3 regions of the Gelidimonas diazotrophica genome follow, and region 3 is predicted to be linked to each of the others. Evidence: predicted binding sites of a transcription regulator. Region 3 holds the regulator's gene; each other region holds the start of a gene.
The links. Region 3 encodes HrcA, which represses chaperone genes, less so after heat shock. Its sites were predicted from a motif close to TTAGCACTCNNNNNNNNNGAGTGCTAA; they were not measured.
Positions count from the first base shown of each region.

Region 1 (10,696 bases), 1.7 Mb from region 3:
AGAGGAATCTTCAGATATTCAGCCACTTGTTCGCATTTTGACTGACCCGGCGTAGCGGTCTTGACCAGCGTTTCGGTCGCATCCAGGCGCTGCGCGGTCAGCGGCAATGCTTCTGCCGCTTCCATGTTGGCGGCGTAGTCGGAGCTTGGGCAATACACGATGGCGTCTTCGCCGGTATCGGTGATCACATGGAATTCATGCGAACCGGAGCCGCCGATGGCGCCGTTGTCGGCTGCCACCGCGCGGAATTGCAGGCCGAAGCGATTGAAAATGCGCACATAAGCGTCGTACATCAGCTGGTACGACTGCTTCAGTCCAGCCACGTCGCGATCGAACGAGTAGGCATCCTTCATGGTGAATTCGCGGCCGCGCATCAAGCCGAAACGCGGCCGACGCTCATCGCGGAACTTAGTCTGGATATGGTAAAAATTGAGCGGCAACTGGCGGTACGACTTGATTTCGGAGCGCACTACATCGGTGATCACTTCTTCCGAGGTAGGCTGGATCGCATAGTCGCGGCCGTGGCGGTCTTTGACCCGCATCAGTTCCGGGCCCATCTTGTCCCAGCGGCCGGTTTCCTGCCACAACTCGGCTGGTTGCACTACAGGCATGAGCATCTCAATGGCGCCCGCGCGCACCATTTCTTCGCGCACGATGGCCTCCACCTTGCGGATGACACGCAAACCCATCGGCATATAGGTATAAATACCGGAGCCGATGCGCTTGACCATACCGGCACGTACCATGAGCTTGTGACTGACAACTTCAGCGTCTGAAGGTGCTTCTTTAAGGGTGGAAATGAAAAAACGGGAAGCGCGCATGGCGATGTATTCTTTTAAAAAGAGAGAGTTATAATCAACCCAATTTTAAAGTATTCGCAGGCTAATGCATCACATCTTCGTACAATTGGTTCAAGACCGCGCGCAACGCCACTCGCGGGCAGTGCCTGATATGACGCTGATCAGGCATCAAATTAAGTGCAAATCGAGGATGCGGTGTAGCTAGCAGCAGAAAATATCGAGGTGCAATATGCTGGACCGTGAAGGGTTTCGACCCAACGTCGGCATTATCCTGCTCAACACACAAAACGAAGTGTGGTGGGGCAAACGGGTGCGCGAGCATTCGTGGCAATTTCCGCAAGGCGGCATCAAATACGGCGAATCGCCGGAACAAGCAATGTTCCGCGAACTGGAAGAAGAGGTTGGCTTGCGCCCGGAGCATGTACGGGTGGTCGGCCGCACTCGCGACTGGCTGCGCTATGAGGTGCCGGATCATTTCATCAAGCGTGAAATCCGCGGCCACTATCGCGGCCAGAAGCAAATCTGGTTCCTGCTGCGCATGGTGGGTCGCGATTGCGACGTCAACCTGCGCATCAACGAGCATCCGGAATTCGATGCCTGGCGCTGGCACGATTACTGGGTGCCGATGGATATCGTCATCGAATTCAAACGCGATGTTTACCAAAAAGCGCTGCAGGAACTGTCGCGTTTCCTGTCGCGCCCAGTGGCAGACACAACCACGCCGCAGCAGCAGCGACATACATCACGCTATTTGCGCCAACCGCACGCGCCCCGCTTGCCGGAAATAGAGCCCAACGATGAATAAATTTTTCATGCAAAAAAACAACGGATTTACCACTGCCTGCAGCAAGACTGCAATTTTTCTGGCGACAATCCTGCTGGCGGGTTCAGCACTGGCGCAGATTAAGTCGAATCAGGACGACGAAGAAAGCAACAAAGTTAATCTGTGGCAGGAGCTGGCATTGCAACTACCCGCCGCTCCCAATACCGATGCATTGCTGCCCTTTACCATCACGCCAAATACGTCCCAAAGCTTCCATATCGATCCCAAAGCCTTGACGGTGGGAACCGATGGCGTGGTGCGCTACACACTAGTGGCGCAAAGCAGCGCCGGGGCCAGCAGCGTCAGTTATGAAGGGATACGCTGCCAGTTGTTCGAGAAGAAGCTGTACGCATTCGGCCGCGCCGACGGCAGCTGGTCGCGCGCCAGGCGGGATGCGTGGCAGCCGATCTTCAAGAATGCTACAAATCGGCAACATGTGACGCTGGCCCAGGATTATTTCTGCCGCGACGGCCAGGTTGCAGGCAAGGCGACCGAAATCATCGACAGGATACGCAACCGGCGCCCGTTATCGATTTCCGGTGATTAGCGCAACGCGGTCCCGCCGACACGGCGGTACTTAATCGGATTTACAGCAACACCAGATTGTCGCGGTGGATCAGTTCAGGCTCTTCAATAAAGCCCAGAATCGATTCGATGTCGCCGGAAGCGTGCCGGATGATGCGGCGCGCATCCGAACTCGAATAGTTGGTCAGGCCGCGTGCGATTGCGTGGCCGTCTTCATCGGTGCAGGTAATGACTTCGCCGCGGCCGAACTGGCCGTGCACCTGGGTGACGCCGATCGGCAGCAGGGATTTGCCTTCTTCACTTATCTTTTGCACTGCGCCCGCGTCCAGCACGACACGGCCGGCAGTCTGCAAATGATCGGACATCCACTGTTTGCGCGCGGTCAATTGCCCGGTTTGGGCGGTCAACTGGGTGCCGATCAATTCCCCGCTCGCCAGCCGGATCAAGACTTCTTCCTCGCGGCCCCAGGCAATTACCGTATGCGCGCCGGAACTGGCGGCCCGTTTTGCCGCCAATATCTTGGTCAGCATGCCGCCGCGCCCGAGACTGCTGCCGGCACCGCCGGCCATCGTTTCCAGCGCCAGATCGCCCGCATTCGCCCGGTGCACGAATACCGCATCCGGGTCCTTGCGCGGATCGGCAGTGTACAAGCCCTTCTGGTCGGTCAGGATGATTAATGCATCGCCCTCGATCAGATTCGCCACCAGCGCACCCAGGGTATCGTTATCGCCGAACTTGATCTCGTCGGTGACCACCGTGTCATTTTCATTGATGATCGGCACCACGCCCAGGCGCAACAGGGTAAGCAAGGTCGAGCGCGCATTCAGATAACGCTCGCGGTGCGCCAGATCGGCATGGGTCAGCAACACCTGTGCGGTGCGCAGGCCGTGCGCTTGGAAACTGGTTTCGTAGATTTGCGCCAGTCCCATTTGACCCACCGCAGCGCAGGCTTGCAGCTTGTCGATGCCGGTCGGACGCCGCTCGAAGCCGAGCCGCAGCATGCCTTCGGCAATCGCGCCCGAACTGACCAGCACCACTTCCTTGCCCAACTGACGCAGGCGGGCGATTTGATCGGCCCAATTTGCGATGGCCGCATGATCCAGGCCGCGCCCATCGTTAGTTACCAGCGAGGAACCTACTTTAATCACCAGTCGTTTGGCGTTTTGAATAACAGAATGCATATTTTTCGGTAACTGCCGGAGAAAAATCAGTCAAGCGTCAAAAGCGCATGCGCCGCATGTGCATTGGACGTTACATCGAAAAACGGCGGGACCGGCAACTGCCGTCCCGCCGTGCCTGGGATACCTGTAAAACAGCTTAATCGATTATCTTGAAGCGTGGATCATCCGGATCTATCGATGCGATGCCGCGCGCTTCTTCCGTCATTTGAATCTCTTCGGCGCGGAACTCGGCATTGCGTTTTTCTTCCAGATGGCGATAAATCGCCGTCACCAATTCTGAACAACCATTACGGTTGAGTGCGGAAATTTCGAATACCGGCCCTTTCCAGGCAAAGCGCTTGATGAAATCCTTGACGCGTTGCTTGCGTTCGTCTTCCGGTATCACGTCCAGCTTATTCAATACCAGCCAGCGTGGTTTATCGACCAGCGACTCATCGTATTTCTTCAATTCCTTGACCAGCGCCTTCGCTTCCTTGACCGGATCAACCATGTCATCGAACGGAGCCAGATCGACGATATGCAGCAGCAAACCGGTGCGCTGCAAATGGCGCAGGAAGCGATGCCCCAAACCGGCGCCTTCGGCCGCGCCCTCGATCAAACCGGGTACGTCGGCAATCACAAAACTTTTCTCATGACTGACACGCACTACGCCCAGATTCGGGTGCAATGTCGTGAAAGGGTAATCAGCAATCTTCGGCCGTGCATTGGACACGGCTGTGATGAAGGTCGATTTACCCGCATTCGGCATGCCCAGCAAACCGACGTCGGCCAGCACTTTCAGCTCCAGCCGCAGTTCGCGCCGTTCGCCTTCCTTGCCGTCGCCCTTCTGGCGTGGTGCACGGTTGGTCGAGGATTTGAAGTGAATATTCCCCCAGCCGCCCTCGCCGCCCTTGGCCAGCAAGACTTGCTGACCGTGCTCGGTCAGATCGGCAATGCCTTCGCCGGTGTTGTAATCGGCAACCAATGTTCCTACCGGCATGCGCAGCATGATGTCATCGGCGCCCTTGCCGTAACAATCCGCGCCGCGGCCGTTTTCACCGTCGCGCGCCTTGTGCAATTTGGAGAAACGAAAATCCACCAGTGTATTGATATTGCGATCCGCTACCGCATAAATGCTGCCGCCCTTGCCGCCATCGCCGCCATCTGGGCCGCCGAAAGGTCTGAATTTTTCACGACAAAATGATGCGACCCCGTTGCCGCCGTCACCAGCAATGACTTCAATTTTTGCTTCGTCGATAAATTTCATATTTTTTGCCGCCCAAAAGCTAAAAAGGCCCTACCTGGGGCAGAGCCTTTCGATTGAAGGCTTTCGCCTTACACTGCGCAATCGTTACAAACGATGCTTACGCAGCAACTACAGCTACAGTTGCAGGTACTACTGTTACGAACTGGCGGCTCAACGCGCCTTTGATAACAAACTGTACCTTGCCTTGAATCAGCGCGAACAAGGTGTGATCCTTGCCCATGCCGACATTTTCGCCCGGATGTACTTTAGTACCGCGTTGGCGAATGATGATGCCGCCGGCATTGATTGCCTGGCCGCCGTAGACTTTCACGCCTAGCCGTTTTGACTCGGAATCGCGACCATTGCGCGTAGTGCCGCCGCCTTTTTTATGTGCCATTTGAAACTCCTTGGTATCTGGTTAACTCGAACAACGCTGATGTATTAAGCGTTGATGGAGACGATTTGCAGTTCGGTGTAATTTTGACGATGGCCTTGATGTTTCTGGTAATGCTTACGACGACGCATCTTGAAAATCTTGACCTTATCGTGACGCCCTTGCGCCACTACCGTAACCAGCACCGTTGCACCTTCAACCAGCGGAGCACCAAATTTAATGGTGTCACCTGAGCCCACTGCGAGCACTTGATCTAGGGTGATTTCGGAGCCAATGTCTGCAAGTATCTGTTCTACTTTAAATTTTTCACCAGCAACAACTTTATATTGTTTGCCACCGGTTTTTATGACCGCATACATGTGGAACCTCATCGAATAATTGAATAAACTTTCTTTTCCGAAACATGCAAAAAACACTTGCCTAATACGGAAAACCGCAAATTATACATGGACTTGCGATGACGGTCAAAATTTGCACCGGCCGATTGCCACAATAATGTTGCGGGCACTCCAAACTTGCTTTGTACAATTCCGGCTATTTAGAATACCTGTGCATGTATTTTGAAAGTCGCTTGAAATGCATGCGGATACACTGGCAAATTAACGATACTCCGTATATTATTTCTCGCTGCCAGCAGCATCCGGAAAGCCGTTGCTGCTGCGCGACAATAATCCCGAGTACGCCGGGCCACTGAACCGGATCACATCGCAACGATATTGTCATCGTATAATTCCCGCAATTGATGATTTTTCACAGGCGCCACCTTGTCTACCGCAACCGACCTCACCGCCCACAGCAACTCGATACCATCCATCAGCGCCGACATGGACGCCGTCAACCGCGTGATCCGCACGCGCCTGCATTCCGATGTCCCGCTCATCAACCAGATTGCGCAGTACATCATCGGCGCCGGCGGCAAGCGCATCCGCCCGCAACTGGTCTTGCTGGTCGCTAATGCCTACGGCTATACCGGCACGCACCACCACGAACTCGCTGCCGTGGTCGAACTAATCCACACCGCCACCTTGCTGCACGACGATGTGGTGGATGAATCCTCGATGCGGCGCGGGCGCAAAACTGCCAATGCGCTATTCGGCAATGCGGCCTCTGTATTAGTAGGCGACTTCCTGCATTCGCGTGCTTTCCAGATGATGGTCGCAATCGACGATATTCAGGTCATGCGCATTCTGGCCGATGCCACCAACGTGCTGGCCGAGGGTGAAGTACTGCAATTGCTTAATATGCATGATTCGGACCTGACAGAAGAGCGCTATTTGCAGGTCATTCGTTCCAAGACGGCCAAATTATTCGAGGCGGCAGCGCAACTCGGGGCGCGCGTCGCTGGCACTTCAGAAGACGCCATTGAAGCCGCTGCCGAATACGGCCGCTGCCTCGGTACCGCCTTCCAGTTGATCGACGACGTGCTGGACTACTCCGGCAACGCTGCCGAAATCGGCAAGAATGTCGGCGACGACCTGCGCGAAGGCAAGCCGACGCTACCGTTAATTTATCTGATGCAACATGGCACGCCGACACAACGCGAACTGGTGCGCGCCTGCATCGAAAACGGCGATGAGCAGCATTTTGACCAAATACTGGCGGCCATCACTACCTCCGGCGCACTCGACTACACCACCAGTCAGGCGCAGCAGGCCGCCGGCAGAGCGGCAGCGGCTGTGACGCACTTGCCTGATAATCGATTCAAGGATTCCTTGCTAGAATTGTGCAGCTTTGCAGTCAAACGCAATCACTGAAATAGCAAAGATTGCGCCTGCATCGCAGTCGGGGTGTAGCTTAGTCCGGTAGAGCGCTACGTTCGGGACGTAGAGGCCGGAGGTTCGAATCCTCTCACCCCGACCAGGATTCGCCCTATAAGCAAAAATCTAGCGCCATTTTTCTTCCCTAAAAAAATCACGCGTCGCACATTCCGTGTCACTCGACATGTTCGCGGGCTCCCGCCAAAAAACAACTAGAAAATACCCAACCCTTTGAGCATCACGACCAGGATCAGCAGCGGCGAGACATAACGCAGCAGGAAGAAAACAGTGCGCACTAATCTTTGGTTATGCAACTGACCACGATTGGAAAGCGCCTGACTGAACTTGTCAAAGCCCCAAAACCAGCCGACAAAGATGGCGATGGCGATGCCACCTGCCGGCAGGATGATGTTGGATGAGAGAAAGTCAAACAAATCAAACATGTTGTGGCCGAACGGCTTGAAGTCGGCCAGCAGGCTGTTGGTCAGTGCCGCGCCTGACGCCGGCAACGCCAGTAGCGCAAGAGTCAGCAGGGTCGCTTTCGAGCGCGACAAGCTAAAACGCTCGTGAAGAATAACCACCGGCACTTCCAGCAAAGAAAGCATGGCGCCGGTTGCCGCTACGGCAGTCAGAACGAAGAAAACCACCATCAGAATTTGCCCCATCGGAATCTGGGAAAACACCGCTGGAATGGTAATGAATACCAGTGCCGGCCCCGCTGCCGGCGTGAAGCCAAAGGTAAATACCGCAGGGAAAATTGCAATGCCGGCCAGCATCGAGACGCACAGATCGGCACTCATCACACGAAAAGTCGTCACCGGTATATTCTGATCGTCGCGGAAATAGCTGCCATAGGTCATCATGGTTCCCATCCCAATCGACAGCTTGAAAAACGCCAGTCCCATTGCTGTGAGTACTACGGAAGTCGTGATTTTGCTGAAGTCGGGATTGAACAGGAATGCCAGACCTTCAGTGGCCTTGTCCAAGGACAGGCTGACCGCGCAGAGCAATAACAACAACAGAAAGAGCAGCGGCATCAGCCTCTTGGTCAGCGCTTCAATGCCTTTGGTCACGCCCAGCAGCAGAATGCCGCCCATGAGAGACAGCACGCCCCACTGCCAGAACACCGATTGCCAGGGATCGCTGATCAGCGCGCCAAAGGCAGCCTCGGTTATGTTCCGGTCGCTACTCAGGATGGAGCCGCCGATTGCCTTGAACACATAGGCGAAGACCCAGGCCACCACTTCGGAATAGAAAGACAGAATCAGGAAGGCGGCCAGCATGCCAAAAGCGCCGATCAGCCACCAGGGTTGCCCCTTGGATGCCAGCGTTTGCAAGGCGGTAATCGGATTTGCCTTGGCTTGACGCCCCAGGGTAATCTCGGCAATCATCACCGGCAGCCCGATAAACAGGGTCGCCAGCAAGTAGACCAGCAAGAAGCCTGCGCCGCCATTGGCGCCAGTCAGATAGGGAAATTTCCAGATATTGCCCAGACCGACAGCAGAACCGAGGGTGGCTGCCAGCACACCAAAACTGGAAGTGAAGCCGTCCCGCTTCACGCTGTAACTGCGTTGCCCCATGACATTTCTTCTTCCATTGCTGACGCCTGGATGGCGAAAGGGCCGGATTGTAGCACTTTGCCGGCACTAGAAAATCAGGTATGCGAAAGGACAAACAGGAGGAAAAGTGGATCAGAAAGATAATTTACAACTGTTATTTTTGACGTCTTGAAAAAGCCGATAAGCCCCCATATAATTAGCACTCGCTAGGGGAGAGTGCTAACAAGTTCTCCTGGCCTTAAAATTTTGCGGCAAAGCCTGTTTCCAGTACAAGGCTGCGCAGTAAGAATGCTTTGTGGCAGAAATGCCGCAAAAAAACAACAACCTATTGAATACTAAGGAGTTTTTATGAATCTTCGTCCTTTGCATGACCGCGTTATCGTAAAACGTCTGGATCAGGAAACAAAAACAGCATCCGGCATCGTTCTGCCTGAAACAGCTGCTGAAAAACCGGATCAAGGTGAAATTCTGGCAATAGGCAACGGCAAAATTCTGGAAAACGGTTCAGTTCGTGCCTTGGCTGTAAAAGTCGGCGATCGCGTTTTGTTCGGCAAATACTCTGGCCAGACGGTCAAGGTTGACGGCGACGAATTGCTGGTCATGCGCGAAGAAGACATCATGGCTGTCGTTGAAAAGTAATCAACACACCATCCGTCAGGCATCAATCATTTAGTCACATCACATTCTCAGGCTGGCAAGCTTTCAAGCAGTGCCCGCCCCGAAAATCAGTTTAGGAGATTCACATGGCAGCTAAAGACGTAGTATTTGGCGATTCAGCCCGTTCCAAGATGGTCGAAGGCGTCAACATTCTCGCCAACGCAGTTAAAGTTACCCTGGGCCCTAAAGGCCGCAACGTCGTAATCGAACGCTCATACGGCGCGCCAACCATCACCAAAGATGGTGTATCGGTAGCCAAGGAAATCGAACTCAAAGACAAGCTCATGAACATGGGCGCGCAGATGGTAAAAGAAGTTGCATCCCGCACCAGCGACAACGCTGGCGACGGTACAACTACTGCAACCGTATTGACCCAGGCCATCGTGCGCGAAGGCATGAAGTACGTTGCTGCCGGCATGAACCCAATGGACTTGAAGCGCGGTATCGACAAGGCAGTTGCAGCAACTATCGTTGAACTGGCAAAAATCGCCAAGCCATGCACCACTACCAAAGAAATCGCCCAAGTCGGTTCGATCTCTGCCAACAGCGATGCATCCATCGGCGAGCGTATCGCTGAAGCGATGGACAAGGTCGGCAAAGAAGGCGTGATCACTGTTGAAGACGGCAAATCCTTGAACGACGAACTCGATATCGTTGAAGGTATGCAGTTTGACCGTGGCTATCTGTCACCGTATTTCATCAACAATCCGGAAAAACAAGTTGTATTGCTGGAAGATCCATTCATCCTGCTGTGCGACAAGAAAATCTCCAACATCCGCGACCTGCTGCCGATTCTGGAACAAGTCGCCAAGGCTGGCCGTCCACTGCTGATCATCGCAGAAGACGTCGAAGGCGAAGCGCTGGCAACTCTGGTGGTCAACAACATTCGCGGCATCCTGAAAACCTGCGCAGTTAAAGCGCCAGGCTTCGGTGATCGTCGCAAAGCAATGCTGGAAGACATCGCAATCCTGACCGGTGGTCAAGTTGTTGCTGAAGAAGTTGGCATGACACTGGAAAAAGTTACGCTGGAAGAATTGGGCCAAGCCAAGCGGATAGAAATCGGCAAGGAAAACACCATCGTTATCGACGGTGCGGGCCAGCATGCTGCAATCGAAGCACGCGTCAAGCAAGTACGCGTACAAATCGAAGAAGCGACTTCCGACTACGACCGTGAAAAGCTGCAAGAACGCGTTGCCAAATTGGCAGGCGGTGTTGCTGTGATCAAGGTTGGCGCTGCTACCGAAGTCGAAATGAAAGAGAAAAAAGCCCGCGTTGAAGATGCATTGCACGCAACTCGTGCTGCAGTCGAAGAAGGCATTGTTCCTGGCGGCGGTGTTGCACTGTTGCGCGCTCGCGCCAACATCAAGGTCACTGGTGACAATCCTGACCAGGAAGCTGGCATCAAGATCGTTATGCGCGCAATGGAAGAACCGCTGCGCATGATCGTCCAAAACGCCGGCGAAGAAGCTTCGGTTGTAGTTGCTAAGGTATTGGCTGGCACAGGTAACTTCGGTTACAACGCGGCTAACGGTACTTACGGCGACATGGTTGAAATGGGCGTGCTGGATCCAGCAAAGGTAACCCGTTCAGCTCTGCAAAACGCAGCGTCGATCGCTTCCCTGATGTTGACTACAGACTGCATGATCGCTGAGTCGGCTGATGACAAAGCAGCTGGCGGCATGCCTGATATGGGCGGCATGGGTGGTATGGGCGGCATGGGTGGTATGGGCGGCATGATGTAATAACCGTTTTCGGTTATTAGATACAAGCAGATA
Region 1 covers NZ_CM146349.1:398,887-409,582, reverse strand. The annotation lists gene KGFNPO_RS01965 (proline--tRNA ligase) at 1-821, opposite strand, end outside; gene KGFNPO_RS01960 (RNA pyrophosphohydrolase) at 1,030-1,605, shown strand; gene KGFNPO_RS01955 (CNP1-like family protein) at 1,598-2,170, shown strand; gene proB (glutamate 5-kinase) at 2,211-3,329, opposite strand; gene obgE (GTPase ObgE) at 3,466-4,575, opposite strand; gene rpmA (50S ribosomal protein L27) at 4,673-4,951, opposite strand; gene rplU (50S ribosomal protein L21) at 4,996-5,307, opposite strand; gene KGFNPO_RS01930 (polyprenyl synthetase family protein) at 5,773-6,702, shown strand; tRNA gene KGFNPO_RS01925 (tRNA-Pro) at 6,732-6,808, shown strand; gene KGFNPO_RS01920 (sodium-dependent transporter) at 6,918-8,285, opposite strand; gene groES (co-chaperone GroES) at 8,613-8,903, shown strand; gene groL (chaperonin GroEL) at 9,008-10,663, shown strand.
Region 1: groES (co-chaperone GroES) is a predicted target of HrcA. The motif match lies at 8,461-8,487, and genes of this name have one in related genera.

Region 2 (10,696 bases), 340 kb from region 3:
TGCAACAGGGAAAAGGTCAGATTGTGCGACAGGGGCAGGAAGTCGAAATTACGCTGGCATTTTGATTTTCTGTAACAATTTCCCGTGTCGGATTTACGGTTTGTTATCTGAAGTATAATCGCGCCGTTTCCTGAAATCGAAGCAGTATCTGGCTTTTTTGGGGGGGAAGTGCCGAAATGTGTTGCCAGTCAGCGCACTGGCTTATCAGTCGCTTTGTGGCATATAAACATTCGGCCCGACAACAACTTAGGAAGAATCCATATTAGATGACAAGCAACCAAATATCACTCAATCCGTCTTCAATTGCTCGCGTTTTGGGAGTAGTGGCTTTGTTTCTAGTTCTTGCCAGCACTGCAGGACAGTTGACGGTTTACCTGACCGGGCATGAGCGGGTGTATGGGCTGGTCCGGCTGTTTAACGTCGGCACTGAGTTGAATCTCCCGGCCTTTTTCTCTACGTTTCTGCTGGTCTTCGCGGCGCAGCTTCTGGCGGTCATCACCGTATTGGAAAAAAAACGGCAAGCTTCTCACGTTTTGCATTGGACGATCCTTTCATTCGGATTCTTGCTCATGGCTGTTGATGAAGCAGTTACCCTGCATGAAATGCTGGTTGAACCAATGCGCACGCTGTTGGGCGATGGCAATCTCGGTGCCTTTCATTTCGCCTGGGTCATTCCTGGCATCGTACTGGTGCTGGTTCTCGGACTGTACTTCCTGAAATTCCTGTTGCATCTCCCTGCGAAAACGAGGTTCACTTTCCTGATAGCTGCAATCATCTACCTCGGCGGAGCCATCGGTTTCGAGCTTATCGGCGGGCGCTACGCTGAATTGCATGGAACACACAATTTGGCCTACAACATGATTTCAACCATTGAGGAAAGTCTCGAGATGGCGGGCGTTATTATTTTCATCAGGGCGCTGCTGATATATATCGCCGGCAACTATAAGGAAGTGCGATTCCGGTTTGATGAAGTCAAGGCCTGACCAGGCGCTGCGCCAGTGCGGAACTGAAACGAAAAAAGGAGAGATTTTCAATCTCTCCTTTTTTCACAGCAAGCGCTGACTTTTAATCCGCAAGCGCTTAACTTGCCTTCAACTCCGCCTGTAGCCGCTCATACTTGGCTTGCAGTTGCTCTTTGGTCTCGCGCCGGTCCGGGTTGAACGGGATGCAGCTTACCGGGCAGACTTGCTGGCATTGCGGCTCCTTGTAATGGCCGACGCACTCGGTGCATTTGTCAGGGTCGATCTCGTAGATCTCCGGCCCCATGTAAATCGCTTCGTTCGGGCACTCGGGCTCGCACACGTCGCAGTTGATACAGTCATCCGTTATTATTAAAGCCATAAAACACCTCTTTTTACCGCTGAAATTCGACTTGCGCCGCAGCGGCCTGCGACTCAATCAAACTCAGCCAAACTCAATCAGGCTCTTGCTTTTGTTCCGTTAATTTGGATTGTAGCCATTTCTCGACCGAAGGGAAAACGAACTTGGAGACGTCGCCGCCCAGGGTCGCAATCTCGCGCACGATGGTGCCGGAAATGAACTGGTACTGGTCGGATGGCGTCAGGAACATGGTTTCGACATCCGGCAGCAGGTAGCGATTCATGCCGGCCATCTGGAATTCGTATTCAAAGTCTGACACTGCGCGCAAACCACGCACGATGACGCGCGCATCGTGGCGGCGCACAAAATCCTTCAGCAAGCCGGAAAAACTCTCGACCTGCACGTTCGGATAATGGCCCAGCACTTCGTTGGCAATTGACAGCCGCTCATCCAGAGCAAAAAACGGACTTTTGTTTTTGCTGTCGGCGACCCCGACAATCAGCTTACTGAATAAGCTCGATGCACGGCGCACTAGATCTTCGTGACCGCGCGTGAGCGGATCGAATGTTCCCGGATATACAGCAATAACCATCGACTTTCCCTCGAAATATCAACCAAATTGAACGCGCATTATGCCTCATAAAACATGCCAAACAGGACTGCTTAGTGCTTAATTCTTGCGCTGCAGCAAATGATAGAACACCATTCCCGCCTCTCCTTGCCGAATCACCTGCCACGGCGCCAGCCATTCCGGCGGGCTGTCCTGCGTTAGCGCGATCTCGGATTCGGCATAAATGATACCGTTTTCGGACAATAAGTGTACGCACAGCGGCAAAATCCGCGCCAGCCATTCTTGCGCATAGGGCGGATCGAGGAAAATCAGGTCGAAGCGCTGGGCGCCGTCCGGCGTGCTGCCGGCGAGTTTGTGCGCCACTGACAACGCATCGCCGCGCAGAATACTGACTTGCGCAGCTTGCAGCTTGTCCTTGGTGGCCTGGAGTTGTTGCGCTGCGGGGGTATGTTCTTCCACCATCAAGACGCTGGCCGCGCCGCGACTGGCCGCCTCGAAACCGAGCGCGCCGGTGCCGGCAAACAAATCAAGACAATGCAGCCGGCTCCAGCCGCCATTAAGCAAAAAATGCAGCCAGTTGAATACCGTTTCGCGCACCCGGTCCGGAGTCGGGCGCAGACCTGCCGCGTCCAGCACCATGAGAGGCGTGCGTTTCCACTGACCGCCGATGATGCGCACTTGTTGCGCCGGACCGCTGCGAGGGCGGCCCGGCGCAGTTTGTTTGGTCTTGCCGGAATATTTTTTCTGTGGCTGCATGTATATTAAATATGAGGGGTATATGAATAAATGCTGCAATTACCGCATTATTCTATGCAATTAAATAAATACGGTATTGAGTATATATTTAATCAATCACAATATTACATACAAAAAATTCAGTCCACGAAAGACACGAAAAAAATTCTCTGCTGCTGCCAAAGGATGCTGTTGTGCATTCTTTCGTGCTTTTCGTGTCTTTCGTGGACAATGCTTTTCATGTCTTATATGCACCGTGTGTAACAGCAGTAGATCAGTATCAAATTATTTTTGCTGATCTACGCCAACCACCACCGTGACCAGTTTGTCGAGCGCCACTTTGCGTGCGAATGCGGCCCGGATGTCGGCCGTCGTAACTTTGGCAATGTTGGCAGTCCAGGTATCGAGGTAATCCAGCGGCAACCGGTAATAACCGATGGCGGCGATATTGTCGAGAATCTTGCGGTTATTGTCGATGCGCAAGGCAAAACCGCCGACCAGGTTGTCCTTGGCGGCCTTCAGTTCAGCCTGGCTCGGGCCATCTTGCAGGAAGGCGTCCAGCGTGCTGCGCACCACTTTCAGTGCGTCATCGGCCTGCGCCTTGCTGGTCTGCAAGCCGATCTGGAACGGTCCGGGCTGCGCCATCGGGCTGAAATAACTGTAAATGCTGTACGACAAACCGCGCTTTTCGCGCACTTCGCGGGTCAGGCGCGAGACGAAGCCGCCGCCGCCCAGAATGTAATTGCCCACCATCAGCGTGAAGTAATCCGGATCGCTGCGTTGCAGCGCCGGCGCGCCGATCAGGATATGCGCTTGCGAGGCTGGATGCGGAATACGCAATTCTTCTGCGTGGGCTGGCGGCACGTCCGGCATTGCCGGCAGCGCAGCAGCGCTATGCGGCAAACGTTGCGTCAACTGCTGGGCAATCGCATCCGCTTCGGGCCGGGATATGTCGCCGATCAGTGCGATCACCGCGCGGTCGGCGACGTAATGGCTGCGATGAAACTCCAGCACATCGGCACGGCTGATGGTGGCGACCGAATCGACGCTGGCTTGCTGTCCGTACGGATGATTGCCGTACAAGGTCTTCCAGAACGCCTTGTCGGCAATCACTTCCGGCTTGGTCAGCTCCTCCTTCAGATGGGCGATGGTGCGCGCCTTGTCGCGGGCCAGGATGTCCTCCGGAAAACTCGGCTGCGCCAGCAGGCGCGCCAGCAGCGCCAGCGAGGCATCACGCTCGGCCGGGCTGGACAGGGTGCGCAAACTTACGCCGGCGCGCTCGCTGCCGGCAGCACCGCCGCGTTGGGCTGCGGTATCGGCGAAGGCGTCAGACACTTGCGCCTCGGACAGCGCCGGCTCAGTTGCCACCGCCAGCACGCCGCGCGCCAGCATGCCGTTGGTGAATGCCGCCAGGCCGGCTTTGCCAGACGGGTCGCGGCGTGCGCCGGCATCGAACTCGACGCTGACATCGAGCATCGGGATCGTGTGGTTTTCGACAAACAGCACGCGCGCGCCATTTTCCAGCGTCCAGTTCTGGATTTGCAGCGCAGCGTAGGCAGGAACAGTGCCAATCACGAAACTGATGGCGACCCATATCGGAAATAAAATGCGTTTCATATTTTTCTCAATTTTTTGCATGTTGGAGTGTGCGCGGCAAGCACCATTTCGATCCTGGGCAGACTGCAGCCACAGTGAGTTTCTCGATGCCATCCGGGCTGACGTTTAGCAATGCGTGTCTATTGCAGGGCTAGCACGTCAGTGCCGCAGCCCCTTCACTTCGGTGGCCTGCGCCGGTTTTTCCGACAGCGGCAGCGGCTCCAGCGTGGCCACCGTCAGCGCATCATCAATGAAATAGCGTTGTGCGACCGCCTGCACTTGTTGCGAAGTGACCGCCCGCAGTTTTTCGATGATGCGGTCGATCTGCTTGTACGACACGCCGGTCATTTCCATCATGCCGATTTCCATCGCCTGTCCGAACACCGAATCGCGTTTGTAGATCTGGCCGGCAATCAGTTGCGTCTTGACCCGTTTGAGTTCCGCTTCGGGCACGCCTTCGCGGCCGATGCGCTCGACTTCGGCGCGCAAGCGCGCTTCCAGTTGTACCGTGGTGGTGCCTGCGCTCGGCGTACCTTCCAGCGTAAACAGTACCGGGCCGCGGGCATTGCTGAAATAGCCGGCGCCGACTGCGTTGGCGACCTTGTCGGCACGTACCAACTGCGCATTCAGCCGCGCATTGTCGTAGCCGTCGAGCACCGCCGACAGCACATCGAGCGCATGCACATCGTCATCTTTTTCCACATCGCGCAAGGTCGGCACCTTGAAGGCCAGCACCACGAAAGGATTTTCGGCCGGCGCCTTGACGGTCACGCGCTTGATGCCGCGTTGCAGCGGTTCTAGTTGCGGCTTGCGTACCGGTAATACCTTGGCGGGGATTTTGCCGAAATATTTTTCGGCCAGCTTGACCACTTTGGCCGCATCGACATCGCCTGCGACCACCAGCGTCGCATTATTCGGCGCATACCAGCGGTCATGCCAGGCTTTGGCGTCCTGCACCGTCATCTGCTGCAAATCGTCCATCCAGCCGACAATCGGATGGTGATACGGATGCGCCACGAAAGCTGCGGCGTCCAGGGCTTCACCCACCAGCGCCATCGCCTGATCGTCGGTGCGCAGGCGGCGCTCTTCCATTACGACCCTGATTTCCTGCGCAAACTCTTTCTTGTCGAACACCAGATTAGCCATGCGGTCGGCTTCCAGCGCCATCACTGCTTCCAGCTTCGACTTTCCGATTTGCTGGAAATACGCAGTGTAATCCTTGCTGGTGAAAGCATTTTCGCGCCCGCCCAAAGCCGCCACTCGCTCGCTGAATTCGCCCGGCTTGAGGGTTTTGGTGCCCTTGAACATCATGTGTTCCAGCGCGTGCGCGACACCGGTGGTGCCATTGAACTCATCCATCGCGCCGATTTTGTACCACACCATCTGCGCCGCGGTCGGGGCCCGATGATCTTCCTTGACGATGATTTTCATGCCGTTTTTCAGCATGAATTCCTGCGCCGGCTGTGCCAGTGCGAAAACTGGCGCCAGCGCCAGCAGCCCGGCTGAAACAAGAAGTCGAAATTTCATAGTTGTCTGCTCTGTTAGAATGCGGTTGATTGTATCTCCTTGCATGTTCCATCGCTACAGACCCCCATTCCCATGTTTAGTTTCTTCAAGAAAAAACCAAAACCCGAGGCCGCTATACCCCAGGTGCCGCCGGTAGCTGAACTCCGGGAGCAGACATTGCCGCCGCCTGCACCAAGGCTAGAACCGGAGCCAGTCGCTAGCGCCAGTTTGGCTGCAGTGCCAGCGATAGCGTCAGCTACCGAGCCGGAAGCAAAACGCACCTGGTTGGCCCGCCTGAAATCCGGCCTGTCGAAAACCTCCAACAACCTGACAATGCTGTTCGTCGGCGCCAAAATCAACGACGACCTGTATGAAGAACTGGAAGCGGCGCTGCTGATGGCCGACGCCGGCATGGAAGCGACCCAGTTCCTGCTTAACGCGCTGAAAAAGAAAGTCAAAACCGAAAAACTCACCGAGGCCGCGCAGGTCAAGACTGCTTTGCGGGCGCTCTTGATCGAGATGCTGACGCCGCTGCAAAAACCGTTCGAACTCGGCCGCCATCAGCCGTTGGTGATGATGATCGCCGGCGTCAACGGGGCCGGCAAGACCACTACCATCGGCAAATTGGCCAAGCATTTACAGGCCCACGGCCAGTCGGTGTTGCTGGCCGCCGGCGATACTTTCCGCGCCGCCGCACGCGAGCAATTGGCAGTCTGGGGCGAGCGCAACAATGTCAGCGTGATTTCGCAAGAATCCGGCGACCCGGCCGCCATCGCATTCGATGCGGTGCAATCGGCACGCGCACGCAGCGTCAATGTGGTGATGATCGATACCGCCGGACGGCTGCCAACCCAGTTGCATCTGATGGAAGAACTGAAGAAAATCAAGCGGGTGATCGGCAAGGGATGCGAGGGCGCACCGCACGAAATATTGCTGGTGATCGACGGCAATACCGGCCAGAACGCGCTGACTCAGGTCAAGGCTTTCGACGACGCGCTGGGCCTGACCGGCTTGGTGGTGACCAAGCTGGACGGCACCGCCAAGGGCGGCATCATCGCCGCGGTGGCAAGAAACCGCCCGATCCCGATTTACTTCATCGGCGTGGGCGAAAAGATTGAAGACTTGCAACCGTTCGATGCCCGCGAATTCGTCGATGCGATATTCGATTGAGCGTTGTCTGAATCACATCCTAAGCAAATTCGAAGTAAGTTCCGAATAACACCCAAGCAGGCACTGCGCACAACCATGATCGCGTTCCAGCACGTTTCCAAACGCTATGCGCACGACGTCACCGCACTTAGCGACATCACCCTGACAGTCACCAAAGGCGAACTGGTATTTTTGGCCGGCCCATCCGGGGCCGGCAAATCCACCCTGCTCAAACTGCTTGCCGCCATTGAGCGCCCGAGCAGCGGCCAGGTCACGCTCAACGGCCAGGATATCGGCAAGCTTAAACGCGCCGGACTGCCTTATCTGCGTCGCAATCTGGGCTTGATTTTTCAGCAACAACGACTACTGCAAGACCGCCATGTGCTGGCCAACGTGATGCTGCCGCTGATCGTCACCGGCGCATCTTCGGCAGAAGCCGAGAAGCGCGCACTAGCGGCGCTGGACAAGGTCGGGCTGCTGGACCGGGCCAAATCGGAGCCGCAAGCACTGTCCGGTGGCGAACAACAACGTGCGGCGATCGCGCGCGCAATCGTCAACCGGCCACAACTGATTCTGGCCGACGAGCCGACCGCCAACCTCGACCGCGACAGCGCCAACCAGGTGCTCGAAGCGCTCAAGGCGTTTCACAGCGCCGGCGTGACCTGCCTGATTTCGACCCACGATGAACAATTTCTCGATAGCGCCACACGCGTAATTTACCTGCGCCAAGGTCAATTAATCGAGACCTGGCGCAAGGAAACAGCATGAAAATCTGGCTGCGGGAACATCGTTTCGCCTTGACTGACGCGCTGCGCAAACTTATCAGGACACCCGGCAGTTTCGCCTTCAACGTGCTGGCGGTGGCGATTGCGCTAGCCTTGCCGATCGCCGGTCTGACCTTGCTCGAAAACATTCGTCCGGTCACGCAGCAACTGGCGGTGGAACCTGAAATCAGTCTTTTTCTGGCGGCCAACACGCCGGCCGAACAGGCGCGCGCACTGGCATCCGGCATCCGCAACACGCTGCCGCCGACCAGCAAAAAGTCCCGGATCGAATTCGTCCCGCGCGAGCAAGCGCTGGACGCACTCAAAGAAAAAACCGGATTGGCCGATGCGCTGGCCACACTGGGCCAGAATCCATTGCCGGACGCCTACATCATCCGGCTGTCGAATACCGATGCTAGCGCAGTCGATGCGCTGGCCGAGCGCCTGAAAGCGTTGCCGGGCGTCGAGACGGTGCAAGTTGATTCGGACTGGGTCAAGCGGCTGGCAGCAATGCTGCAAATAATGCGGCTAGCCCTGCTGCTGCTGGCGGTGACGCTGGGCGTGGTGGTGATGGCAGTGGTGTTCAATACAGTGCGCCTGCAAGTGCTGACGCAACGCGAAGAAATCGCGGTCTCGCGCCTGCTCGGCGCCACCGACGCCTTCATTCATCGGCCGTTTTACTATACCGGCGCACTGCTCGGCGTATGCGCCGGCGCGGTGGCGCTGGGCGCGGTGGCGCTGGCGCTGCAACCGCTCAACGTAGCGATTACAGAATTTGCCCGGCTCTACGCATCGGAGTTCCGCCTTACTGCGCTGGATCTATCCACCACGCTGTCGCTGCTGGCGATCAGCGCCGCGCTGGGCCTGTTCGGAGCCACCCTGTCGGTACGCAGGCATTTGGCGCAACTTCCTTAGCACTTTAAAATATACTGGATGATGTATTTTTTAAGATGTTTTATATCATTGCGGAAAAAGCAGATAAAAACGATATACTCCGCTTTTTATAATTTATGAGATTTTTTTACGGAGCGTAATCCGACCATAAAATCTTGATGCTGCGCAATTAGTAGAACTAATTCGTCTCTATACTTTCTAACTGTGTAATTACCTGTTTGACTGGCAATAAAGATTGACACTCGATGCAACTAAAACCCAATTTAGCACTCTCCTATAGAGAGTGCTAAGATATCAAAAGAACTTGTTTGGCATGCCGCAAAGCAATTTCACCATCAGTAATGTGAGGAGAAAAATGAAAGTACCAACCACTCAATCTCAGTCTGTCGCGCCAGCGTTGGTTGCCAATAGCAATAATGCACTCGCGCTGGGATTTTCGGGTAGCTTGGGCAATATCGACGCTTACATCTCGGCAGTCAATCGCCTGCCTATGTTAAGCCACGAAGAAGAAATGTCGCTGGCGCGCCGTCTGCGCGAGCAAAACGATCTGGCTGCAGCGCAGGATATGGTGCTGTCGCATTTGCGCCTTGTGGTATCGATTGCACGCGGCTATCTGGGCTACGGCCTGCCGCACGCCGACCTGATCCAGGAAGGCAATATCGGCTTGATGAAAGCGGTCAAGCGCTTCGATCCCGACCAAGGCGTGCGGCTGGTGTCGTATGCAATGCACTGGATCAAGGCTGAAATGCATGAATACATCCTGAAAAACTGGCGGCTGGTCAAGGTTGCAACTACCAAGGCGCAACGCAAGCTGTTTTTCAATCTGCGCAGCCACAAGGAAGGCCTGGGCGCGATGACGCCGAAGCAGATCGATGCGCTAGCCGCAACCTTGAATGTCAAGCGCGAAGAAGTCATCGAGATGGAAACGCGTCTGACCGGTCGCGATATTGCACTCGAACCACAGACCGACGATGACGAGGACAAGTTCGCGCCGATTGCCTATCTGTCTTCGGAAACTACCGAGCCCACCAAGGTTCTGGAAGCGCAACAAACCGACCGGCTGCAATCTGAAGGGCTGCAAACGGCACTGGGCACGCTGGACGCCCGTTCGCGTCGCATTGTCGAAGCACGCTGGCTTGCCAATGACGATGGCTCTGGCGCCACCCTGCACACGCTGGCCGACGAATTCGGCGTCTCTGCCGAGCGCATCCGCCAGATTGAAGCTGTCGCACTGAAAAAGATGAAGGGTGCGCTGGTGGCGTATATCTGATCGCTGGCTCCTACTTTAAGGCCCAGCTTCAACGTTAAAAAAGCGCTCTTCGGAGCGCTTTTTTTCGTTGCGACGGTCATCATTTCAACATGCATTATTTCAGCAGCAATTTCAAGTCGCTGGCAATCGGTGCCGCACCTTGTCCGTGCCGGATGAACAGGCGCATCCGGCCCTGCGGATCGAACACGTAGCTACCGGCGGTATGGTCCATCGTGTAGCTGCCTGGCTCCTTGCCCGGCGCTTTTTGATAAAAAATACGGAAGTCCTTGGCTATTTTTTCGGTGGCAGCCTGGTCGCCAACCATGCCGAGAAAGCGTGGATCGAAGGCCGGCACATATTGCGCCAGCAACGCTTGCGTGTCGCGCTCCGGGTCAATCGACACAAACAACACTTGCACGCGGTCCGACAACGGACCCAACTCTTGCATGACACTCGCCATTTCCGCCATGGTGGTCGGGCAGACATCGGGGCACTGGGTGTAACCGAAGAAAACCACAACGGCTTTACCCTTGAAATCGGCCAGAGTCCGAGCTTTGCCATGATGGTCGGTCAGCGCAAAATCCTTGGCGTAATCGATCCCGGTGATGTCGGTATTCTGGAAGGCAACCTTGTCAGCAGATACCAGGCTCTGCAAGCGTTCCGACAGCGGTTTGTCGCCGCAGGCGGTCAGTGCCAGAGTGGCAGTAAAAAGAGTAATCAGAGTACGTGAGGCGGAAATTAAGCGCATGGATTCAAAATGGAAAATAGTGATCGACCAACAGGGCTGCAAATAACAGCGACAGGTAAATAATCGAATAAGCAAATGTCTTACGCGCCAGCAGGTCATTGTAATGGCGATAAATTTGCCACGCGTACCACAGAAAAATAGCGCCCAATATCAGCGCGCTAAAC
Region 2 covers NZ_CM146349.1:2,866,408-2,877,103, forward strand. The annotation lists gene KGFNPO_RS13290 (MOSC domain-containing protein) at 1-65, shown strand, start outside; gene KGFNPO_RS13295 (hypothetical protein) at 267-983, shown strand; gene KGFNPO_RS13300 (YfhL family 4Fe-4S dicluster ferredoxin) at 1,081-1,341, opposite strand; gene coaD (pantetheine-phosphate adenylyltransferase) at 1,415-1,912, opposite strand; gene rsmD (16S rRNA (guanine(966)-N(2))-methyltransferase RsmD) at 1,991-2,647, opposite strand; gene KGFNPO_RS13315 (M16 family metallopeptidase) at 2,912-4,243, opposite strand; gene KGFNPO_RS13320 (M16 family metallopeptidase) at 4,382-5,749, opposite strand; gene ftsY (signal recognition particle-docking protein FtsY) at 5,822-6,898, shown strand; gene KGFNPO_RS13330 (cell division ATP-binding protein FtsE) at 6,974-7,645, shown strand; gene ftsX (permease-like cell division protein FtsX) at 7,642-8,556, shown strand; gene rpoH (RNA polymerase sigma factor RpoH) at 8,891-9,805, shown strand; gene KGFNPO_RS13345 (SCO family protein) at 9,900-10,532, opposite strand; gene cyoE (heme o synthase) at 10,537-10,696, opposite strand, start outside.
Region 2: rpoH (RNA polymerase sigma factor RpoH) is a predicted target of HrcA. The motif match lies at 8,799-8,825, and genes of this name have one in related genera.

Region 3 (10,696 bases):
CCCCACTTGAAGTTGCGCTCCACCGTCAGCACTTCGCGTTCGGAGAAGCCCTGGGCGCGCGCCGCTTTGCGGATTTTGTCTGCCGCTTCCAGCGCTAGCAAGTGCTCGTCGCCGGTGACGACATACAGCGGCGCCAGCGGCTTGGCTAAATGCGCATCCATTGCATCAGATCGCAACTGCATCGGATGCCCTCATAGCGGGATTTGGATAGCGGACAGCCGCCGCAGTATTTGCGCCACCAGATCGCTCTGCATGTCGCGATACAGCATGCCTTCTTCGCTTTCCTTGGCCAGCGTTTGCGAGTCGTCGTAGTTGATGTCGCGCGCCAGCCTGATCTCGGTGGGCGGCAGCAATTCATTGCTGTTGCCATCCCGGACGCGGAATTTGAACACATAAATCAACGTGTATTCGCGTACCCGGCCCTGGCTATTGAGGGACAGCACAGATTTTTCGCGCGTTTCTGACAACACGTCCAGAATCGCCTCTGCCTCCTTGGCGTCGGGCACCACGACCGTATTGCCGGCGCCCCGGATATTGCGCTTGAGTGCATTACCCAAAGTGGACGTGTCCGCAAAGCCGAGATAAATCGTCTTGAACGGCATTGCCATATCACTGGCCCCGCGCAAATGGAAGCCGCAGGCGGACAGCATTGCGGCCAGCAGCAGGCCAAGGGCGTATTTCAGTAGTGCAGGGCGAGCTGGCATCATGGATTTTTCCGAAAGACAATAAGATTAGGCAACGATATTGACCAGCTTGCCTGGCACCACAATGATTTTTTTCGGCGTGCCATCCAGATAGCGCTGGACATTCTCATTGGCCAGAGCGGCGGCTTCTACCGTCGCCTTGTCGGCATCCCGGGGCATGGTAATGCTACCGCGCAGCTTGCCATTGACCTGGATCATCAGCTCGATTTCAGCTTGTTCCAGCGCGGCCGGATCGACTTGCGGCCAGGCTGCATTGAGGATGTCGCCATGCACATCGGCAAAGCCGAGTTCCTGCCATAAGGCATGCGTGATGTGCGGCGCGACCGGATACAGCACGCGCAGGAATATCGACAAGCACTCTGAGATGACCGCATTGGACGCCGCGCAGTCATCGAGCTTGGCGGCTTCCAGCGTATTCAGCATTTTCATGCAGGCTGAAACCACGGTGTTGTACTGAATGCGTTTGAGGTCGTGATCGGCCTGCTGCAAAATTTTGTGGATTTCGCGGCGCAGGGTCTTTTGCGCATTGTTCAGTTGGGCCCAATTGGTCGATGCTGCCACTGTCAGCCGGCCGGATTGCGCATAGGAAAACGCCCACACCCGGCGCAGGAAGCGGTTGGCGCCTTCGACGCCGCTGCCGGACCATTCCAGCGTTTGTTCCGGTGGTGAGGCGAACATCGTAAACAGGCGGGCAGTATCGGCACCGTACTGGTCGATCTGGGCTTGTGGATCGATGCCGTTGTTTTTCGACTTCGACATTTTTTCGGTGCCGCCGATGGCGACTGGCTGGCCATCGGATTGCAGTTTGGCGGCCAGCGGACGGCCTTTTTCGTCCAGTTCCAGCTCGATATCTTCCGGGTTGTACCAGGTCTTCTTGCCGCTTTCCTCTTCGCGGTAATAGGTTTCGTTGAGCACCATGCCTTGCGTGAGCAGGTTGACGAACGGTTCGTCGAACTTCACGAGACCGAAGTCGCGCATGATCTTGGTCCAGAAACGCGCATACAGCAGATGCATCACCGCATGTTCGATGCCGCCGATGTACTGGTCCATCGGCATCCAGTAATCGTTGCGCGCATCGACCATGCCGGCGCTTGCGCCGGGCGACGTGTAGCGCATGTAATACCAGGACGAATCGACGAAGGTGTCCATGGTGTCGGTTTCGCGCCGCGCCGGTTTGCCGCATTGCGGGCAATCGACATGCAGGAATTGCGCGTGCTTGTTGAGCGGGTTGCCGCTGCCGTCCGGCACGCAGTCTTCCGGCAACACCACCGGCAAATCCTTTTCAGGCACCGGCACCGCGCCGCAATCGGCACAGTGGATGATCGGGATCGGCGTACCCCAGTAACGCTGGCGCGAGATGCCCCAGTCGCGCAGCCGGTACGTGATTTTCTTTTCGCCCAGACCGAGTGCGGATAAGTCGGCGGCAATCGCATCGACTGCTTCCTGAAACGCCAGGCCGTCGTATTTTCCGGAATCCACGCAATGGCCGATTTCCTTGTTGCCATACCAGTCGTGCCAGACCTCAGTAGAAAATATTTTGTCTTCAACTGCAATCACCGGCTGAATCGGCAGCAGGTATTTTTGCGCAAACGCGAAATCGCGTTCGTCATGCGCCGGCACGCCCATCACGGCGCCGTCGCCATAGGTAATCAGTACGTAATTGCCGACCCAGACGTCGATCAGCTTGCCGGTCAACGGATGGGTGACGAACAGGCCGGTCGGCATGCCTTTCTTTTCCATGGTCGCCATGTCGGCTTCGGCCACGCCGCCCAGCTTGCATTCGGCGATGAATTCGGTCAGCTCGGGATTGTCTTTCGCGGCGAAAACGGCCAGCGCATGTTCCGGCGCCACTGCGCAGAAAGTCACGCCCTTGATGGTGTCGACGCGGGTGGTAAATACCCACAATTTGCCGTCCTGAATCAACTTGCCATCGGCGTCCTGGATGTCATGCGGGAAGGCGAAGCGCACCCCGGTCGATTTGCCGATCCAGTTGGTTTGCATCAGCCGCACGCGCTCGGGCCAGCCGGGCAGTTTGTTATCGACGTAATCCAGCAGTTCTTCGGCGTAATCGGTGATCTTGGCGTAGTACATCGGAATTTCGCGCTTTTCGATCAGCGCGCCGGAGCGCCAGCCGCGACCGTCGATCACTTGTTCATTGGCTAGTACGGTCTGGTCGATCGGGTCCCAGTTCACGGTGCCGGTTTTTTGATAGATGATGCCTTTTTCCAGCATCTTCAGGAACATCCACTGGTTCCATTTGTAGTATTCGGGCGTGCATGCGGTCATTTCGCGCGACCAGTCGATTGCCAGCCCCATCGATTCCATCTGCTGCTTCATGTGCGCGATGTTGGCGTAGGTCCATTGCGCCGGCGGCACGTTGTTGGCCATCGCGGCGTTTTCAGCCGGCATGCCGAACGCATCCCAGCCCATCGGCATCAGCACGTTGTAGCCGTTCATGCGCAGATAGCGGTACATCACGTCATTGATGGTGTAATTGCGCACATGGCCCATGTGCAGCTTGCCGGACGGATAGGGCAGCATCGAGCAGGCGTAATACTTGCCTTTCGGGAAACGCGGGTCGTGTTCGACCGCTTTGTAGGCGTCGATCGCTTTCCAGTGGGATTGGGCGGATGTTTCGACGTCGGCGGGGCTGTATTTTTCTTGCATGACGGGTCCGGCTTTAAGTGGCTGTGAACCGCACATTATACCGGTTCATTTTGCTCCCCTCTCCCGTTTGCGAGAGAGGGACTTTAGAGCAGGATCAGTTCCAGCGCCGGTTTTTCGCCGTAATCGGCGTAGCGGTCGTTGATGGCTTCGATGCAAAAAGCCAGATCGTCGAGAATTTCAGGCGCCTGCGCGCGCAAAAGATCGGCGTGCTGCACTTCGATACGCAAGACTTCATCCGGCTTCAGATGGAATGTTGACATGCTGTCATCGTCGCGCAGATAACTCATGCAATCGACCCAGGCATTCATGTTGCGGCCGTAAAAGTCGGGAAAGCCGAACACGCGCTGGCTTTCGTTGTGGAAAGCCTCCCAGTTGGTGATGGCTTCACCGTTCAGTTTCACGGTCGGCATGTTGCGGCTCTCTTTCTGTTGATATTATTTACGGGAGTATGTCAACAAACATGGCATCTTCCGCACTATTTAATTGGTATTTAAAAAATACGTAGTGCAGTATGCCGTACGTGATTTTTCCTGATTCATTACCTTACTCATTGCCCTGATTCTGCCGCTTTTGCATCGGTAACGAAGCCGAGCTTGGAGAGGCCGTTGCTTTGCGCTGCCGCCATGACTTGCGCGATGACTTCGTAACGGGTTTCCTTGTCGGCGCGCAGTTGCAACTCGGGCTGCGGCTGCTTCTGCGCTGCGGCTGCAAATTTGGCCGGCAGTCCGGCCTGATCGATGGCTTGATTGTTCCAGAAAATCTTGCCGGCGGCATCGATCGAAAGTGAAATCGTCTCGGGCTTCTCGGGCGCTGCCGCCGACTGTGCGCTCGGCAGATCGAGCTTGATCGCATGGGTGAAGAGCGGCGCCGACAGGATGAAAATCACCAGCAGCACCAGCATCACGTCCACCATCGGCGTGACATTGATTTCTGCCATCGGGGCCGGGTGTCGGTTGTCGTTGAATCCGCCGAATGTCATGGGGTACTCCAGAGTGTAGGGTGAAGATTGCGGTTTATTTACCGATTTATTTTCCGACCCGTGCGCCGGTGGTCAGGTAGGCGTGCAAGTCGTGGGCAAAGGCATCGAGTTCGGCCAGCGTGAGCCGGTTGATGCGGGTGAATGCGTTATATGCCAGCACGGCCGGAATCGCTACCACCAGCCCGAGCGCGGTCATGATCAGCGATTCGCCGACCGGCCCGGCAATCTTGTCGATCTGGATGGTGCCGGCTGCGGATATTGCAATCAGCGCATGGTAAATCCCCCACACGGTGCCGAACAGGCCGATGAAAGGGGCGGTGGAGCCGACCGAGGCCAGCAGGGTCAGACCATTTTCCAGTCGCGACGAAACGCGGTTGATTTCCTGGCGCAAGGTGCGGGTAATCAGTTCGCTCGGATCGGTGGCGGTATTGAGCGAAGCGGCAGCGTCGGTTTGCTGGTGCAGATTGGCAGCCTCGACGCCTTGCGTGGCGAGCGGGGTGAAAATATTTTCACTATCTTGCTGCCGGATGACGGTAACGGCGTCGGACAGCGTGGGCGCTTTCCAGAAACCTGGGAGCGCTGAAGCGGCCTTGCGGACGCGCCATGCGCTCCACGCTTTGGACAGGATGTAATACCAGCTGCTAATCGACATCAGCAACAAGACATAGGCGGCCGCGTGGCTAATAGCATCGCCTTGCGACCAATAGTGGGCAAGCCCGAGGGTTTGATTCATGGTTTTTGAGTCAAGATAGATTAATCCCGCAGTGTATAGGGAATGGAAATTTCATACCACTGGGAAACGGGTTTTCCGTCTTGTGTGGCAGCGGCGAAGCGCCAGTCTCGTGCCGCCGCAAGCGCGGACTGATCGAGCAGCGGATAACCGCTGGATTGCTTGATGTGCACGGCACCGGCAGTGCCGCCGGCATTGACCAGTACGCGCAGTACAACGGTGCCTTGCTCATTGTATCGGCGCGACATCAGCGGGTAATCGGGCTTGCGATTGCGGGCCGCATAGGCGGCGGGAATCGTCATACTGGTGACGCTGGCAACACTGGCAACGCCGGTTTTGGCAGTAATCGGCGGCGCTTCAGGAGCGGCTGCCGGCGGCGCGTTTGGCGTGGAATTTTGCGTTGAAGACGACTCGGACGGAGCGCTTTGTTGTTGCGACTGCGGCTGCGGTGGTGCGGAAGGCGCGGCCAATATCCGCGACTGGTTCAAATTGTCTGGAACCTGTGCAGCAGTCGGTCGTCGGGGCTGCGCCTTTTGTTGCGGCACAATTTTTGGCACGGATTTTGGCCGTTTCGGTGGCGCGCTGTTTTTGGCTTGCGGTGTTGCTTTCGGCTTGCTGGCGGCTGCGGCGGAAGCTACGGCTGCCGCGGGCGATGCAGCTAAAGCCGGGGCGTGCAGGGCGACTATTAGAATTGGATCGCGCTGATCCGGTTTAGCTGGTGGTGTCAGCCAGATCGCCGCCGCTGCAATCAGTGCGAGATGCAGCGCTATGGTCCCGAGCAGCGCGACAATCGTGGCGCGCTGTGGATTTTTGCCGGTAGTCATTGAAGTTCAACGGAAGTCATCGGCCAAACCGGCATGCGGATGCAAGCCTAGCGCAGTCCGAGCACGTCCTGCATGTCGTACAGACCGGTGGATTTATCGGCCAGAAAACGCGCCGCCCGCAACGATCCGTGCGCATAGGTCACACGGCTGGACGATTTGTGGCTGATTTCGATGCGCTCGCCAATGCCGGCAAACAGCACCGTATGGTCGCCGACGATATCGCCGCCGCGAATGGTGGCGAAGCCGATCGAGGACGGGTCGCGGGGGCCGGTGACGCCTTCGCGCGCATATACCGCGCATTCATCGAGATTGCGGCCGAGCGCGCTGGCGATGACTTCGCCCATCTTCAGCGCAGTGCCGGACGGCGCATCCACCTTGTGGCGGTGATGCGCTTCGATGATTTCGATATCGTAGCCTTCGGCAAAACTTTTAGCGGCCATTTCGAGCAACTTCATCGTCACGTTGACGCCGACGCTCATGTTGGGCGCGGACATGATGGCGATTTTCTTCGACGCGGCAAGAATCGCGGCCTTGCCGGCTTCATCGAAACCGGTAGTCCCGATAATCATCTTGATGTCGTGTGCAGCGCAGTATTCCAGATGCTTGAGCGTGCCTTCCGGGCGGGTGAAGTCAATCAGGTATTCCGCGCCGGCCAAGCCCTTGGCCAGATCGGATTCGATTAATACGCCTTGCTGTGCGCCCAGAAAAGCGCTGGCATCGGTGCCAATGTCAGGCGCTTGCGCGATGTCCAGCGCACCGGTTAGGGTGGCGTCAACTGCGTTGTGGATGGCTTCAATCAGCATCCGGCCCATGCGGCCGGATGCGCCGGCGACGGCGATTTTCATTTGGTTCATGCGATTTTCGGGTAATTATTTTGGGGCAGCGGCGCTGGTGGGAGCGGCTTTGGGTGCAGCGGCTTCGGGCGCTTTGTCTTTTGGCGGGTTGCCCGCTATGCGCGACAGATAATCCTCTTCGGTAGGCAAATCGCCACCTTCAAAGCGTTCCACCAGATCATTTTTGAAGTACACCGTCACGCGGCTGGCGGTGACTTCGCCGTTGCCTTTTTGCATGCGAAATGGGTAATACCAGCGGTCGTCGTGAAAAATATCGCTCAACATCGGTGTCCCCAGCACGAAGCGCACCTGATCGTGCGTCATGCCTTCCTTGAGTTGGGAGATCATTTCTTTCGAGACGAAATTGCCCTGCTGAATATCGATCTTGTAGGGCGAGAAAGCGCCCAATACACGCGCCATCCCGGTCGGGCCGCTGGTTCGGGTGCCGGTGGCGGCGTCAAGCGGTTCCGCCGCAGCGGTTTTGGCCGGGGCTGCATCCGTTGTCTTTGCCTTGGCCGCAGGCGCATCATCCATCAGTGGATTCTTGGAGGCGCATCCTGCTAGCACCAAGCACAAACTGCCGATCAGCAGCAAGGCAAGGGAAGATGGGGCGCGGGTGAAGTGGGGGTGCAGCAATCGCATAAGGTATCTCAATTCAATTGTGCTAAAACACATAATGATAAAACAGAACTGCCCGAATCTTACCTGAAGCGGCTGGTTAACTCATCGCGGCCCTGCATATCGGATGCATGCATTGTCAGTCCACGTTATGATTTCAACTTTCGTACCGTTCCAAGGGACGGGGTTTCAAACCGGATTTAGTTTTACGACAACCATGAACAAAAACCCCAGTGATTTAAAAGCCAGCGGGCTCAAGGCAACCTTGCCGCGTCTGAAAATTCTCGATATTTTTCAGAATAGTGCAGTGCGCCACCTGACGGCCGAAGATGTATACAAGATATTGCTGACTGAAAATATGGATGTCGGTCTGGCTACTGTGTATAGAGTCCTGACACAATTTGAACAGGCTGGGTTGCTCAATCGCAACCACTTCGAGACCGGCAAAGCCATATTCGAACTCAACCAAGGATCGCATCACGACCATTTGGTGTGTTTGGACTGCGGCCGGGTGGAAGAGTTCTACGATGAAGAAATCGAGAAACGTCAGCAAAAAATTGCTGCTGAACGCGGTTTTCATATCTCCGAGCATGCGCTGGCGCTGTACAGCAATTGCATCAAGACCGATTGCCCGCATCGCACCAAGTAATGCAGTGCGTAGGATGGGTGAAACCCATCTTGTAAGTTCGATATGCGATGGGTTTCACCCATCCTACTGTGCTTCAAATCTTCAATGCAACGTGCGTAACTTAATGACTTAATGTTAATGACTCAACGCATGCGACAGCAGCTTGGCCGTGATATTCACCATCGGTATCACGCGCTCATACGCCATGCGGGTCGGCCCGATTACGCCTAATGTGCCAACGACGCGGCCGTTGACTTCATAGGGCGCGGTGACGATGCTGGTGTCATCCATCGGCATCAGTTGCGATTCGCCACCAATGAAAATCTGGACCCCGGTGGCCTTGCTGGAAATATTGAGCAATTGCATCAGGCTGGTTTTCTGCTCGAACATGTCGAACAGTTTGCGCAGCGAATTCATGTTGGCGGCCAGATCGCTTACGCGCAGCAGGTTACGCTCGCCCGCGATCACCATATCTTCGCTGTCATCCGCCATCGCTTCGCTGCCGGCTTCCACCGCGGCCTGCATCAGGCGCGTCATGTCGTCGCGCAGGCTGCGTAATTCGTTTTGCAGCCGCCCGCGCACTTCGTCGAAGCTCAGTCCACCGTAATTTTGATTGATGTAATTGGCGGCCTGCACCAATTGCGCCGGCGTGTAATCAACGTCCGTCAGTAGCAGGCGGTTCTGCACATCGCCGCTCGGGCTGACGATGACTAGCAGCACCCGTTTATCGGACAGGCGCAAAAATTCGATCTGCTGAAACACCGATTCATGCCGCTGCGTCAGCACCACGCCGGCGAATTGCGACAGGGAAGACAGCACCTGGGCGGCATTGGCAATGATTTTCTGCGGCGATTTTCTGGACAGCGTAGTTTGCATCCGGGACTCGACCGCGGCTTCGTCAAAGGCTTGCAACGTCAATAGGGTGTCGACGAAAACCCGGTAGCCGCGCGGCGTTGGCACCCGGCCGGCCGAGGTGTGCGGGCTGGCGATGAAGCCCATCTCCTCCAGGTCTGACATGACGTTGCGGATGGTGGCCGGCGACAAATCCAGCCCCGACAGTTTCGACAAGGCACGCGAGCCGATTGGCTGGCCGTCGGCGATATAGCGTTCGACCAGGGCCTTGAGCAGAGTTTGTGCGCGAATATCGAATTGCATAGGTTTATAGGAAGCAAGTTGATATATGGATGGAAACAGGGATTGGAACAGCGACATCGGAACAACGGATACAACTCACAAGTTGCCACCAGCAATATTATGCGCCCATCGCGTCAATCAGCCAGCGGTCGAGTTCGTGCAGAGTGGTGCAGACCGCGTCCGGACGGCACTGTTCGGGCAGACTGCGCTCAAAACGGTTCATCCAGACGCCATGCATTCCCGCATTTTGCGCACCCTGCACATCCAGCATCAGGTCGTCGCCGACATACACCGCTTGCTGCGGCTGGATTTCGAGGGCTGCGCAGGCCGCATGAAAAATCTGCGGATCGGGTTTGGCGCGACCGAAACGGTGCGCTGCAATCGAGGCCTGGAAATGGTGGGCGATGCCGATAGCTTGCAAGTCGGCAAAACCGTTCGAGATCGAACCTACCGCCAGCCGCGTATTGAGCTTGGTCAGCCCCGGCACCACATCCGCAAAGGGCGTGACCGCATTGCGGGCAGTGGAAAAAAACACCATCGCATGATCCACCAGAGCAACATCTGCGCCTACCTGGCGGAATGCCTCGCAAAGTGTTGCATGGCGCAAGCCCCAGAGGTCGATCTGGTAACGCGGCTCAGTCTGCATCAGCGCTTGCCGCCGGGTGCGCAACAGGTCGATCGAATAGCGCTCGGCCACTGCCGGCGCGTGCGCGAGCAGCCACCCGTGTAACACTTTTTCAGCCTGTTCTAGCACTGGAACAATTGGCCACAGGGTGTCATCGAGGTCGAACAGCACAGCTTTGATTGGAGTGTTCAACGTCGTTAACTTTCACATTCTTCAAGAGATGGCTGAATTATGTTCTAATCTGTGAACCTCGTCCTCCCTTCTCCAGCCCAACTCAATATGCCTTTAGCGCCAAAAACAATCGCTGTTATAGGCAAGCCCCAAGCTCCCGGCATCGCGCAATCGCTGTCCCAGATTGCCCATTTTTTCGATGACGCAGGGTATACCGTGGTGCTGGAAGCAGAAACCGCGCGCGATATTGAATTGGCCGGTTTCGAAGCAATGACGCCGACACAAATCGGCCAGCATGCCAATGTTGCGATTGTGGTCGGCGGTGACGGCACCATGCTCGGCATCGCACGTCAGTTGGCGCCCTATGACGTGCCGATGATTGGGATCAATCAGGGGCGGCTGGGCTTCATGGCCGATATTCCGATCGATGGCATGCTGCCGGTGTTGGCTGACATGCTGGCAGGAAATTACGAGACGGAATTTCGCAGCCTGCTGGAAGGTTGTGTGATGCGCGATGGTGAAAATATCTTTTCCGCCCTGGCATTCAACGATGTGGTGGTGTCGCGCGGGGCCGGCGCCGGCATGGTCGAGTTGCGGGTCGAGGTCGATGGTCACTTCATGTACAACCAGCGCTCCGATGGCTTGATCGTTTCCACGCCGACCGGTTCGACCGCGTATTCGCTGTCGGCCGGCGGGCCATTGCTGCATCCCAGCCTGGGCGGCGTCGTATTGGTGCCAATTGCTCCGCACGCGTTGTCGAATCGTCCGATCGTGGTGCCCGAT
Region 3 covers NZ_CM146349.1:2,525,112-2,535,807, reverse strand. The annotation lists gene holA (DNA polymerase III subunit delta) at 1-182, opposite strand, end outside; gene KGFNPO_RS11785 (LPS-assembly lipoprotein LptE) at 192-707, opposite strand; gene leuS (leucine--tRNA ligase) at 732-3,371, opposite strand; gene KGFNPO_RS11775 (barstar family protein) at 3,455-3,781, opposite strand; gene KGFNPO_RS11770 (ExbD/TolR family protein) at 3,919-4,350, opposite strand; gene KGFNPO_RS11765 (MotA/TolQ/ExbB proton channel family protein) at 4,397-5,083, opposite strand; gene KGFNPO_RS11760 (energy transducer TonB) at 5,104-5,904, opposite strand; gene dapB (4-hydroxy-tetrahydrodipicolinate reductase) at 5,952-6,758, opposite strand; gene KGFNPO_RS11750 (outer membrane protein assembly factor BamE) at 6,774-7,379, opposite strand; gene fur (ferric iron uptake transcriptional regulator) at 7,573-8,004, shown strand; gene hrcA (heat-inducible transcriptional repressor HrcA) at 8,119-9,138, opposite strand; gene KGFNPO_RS11735 (HAD family hydrolase) at 9,236-9,934, opposite strand; gene KGFNPO_RS11730 (NAD kinase) at 10,022-10,696, shown strand, end outside.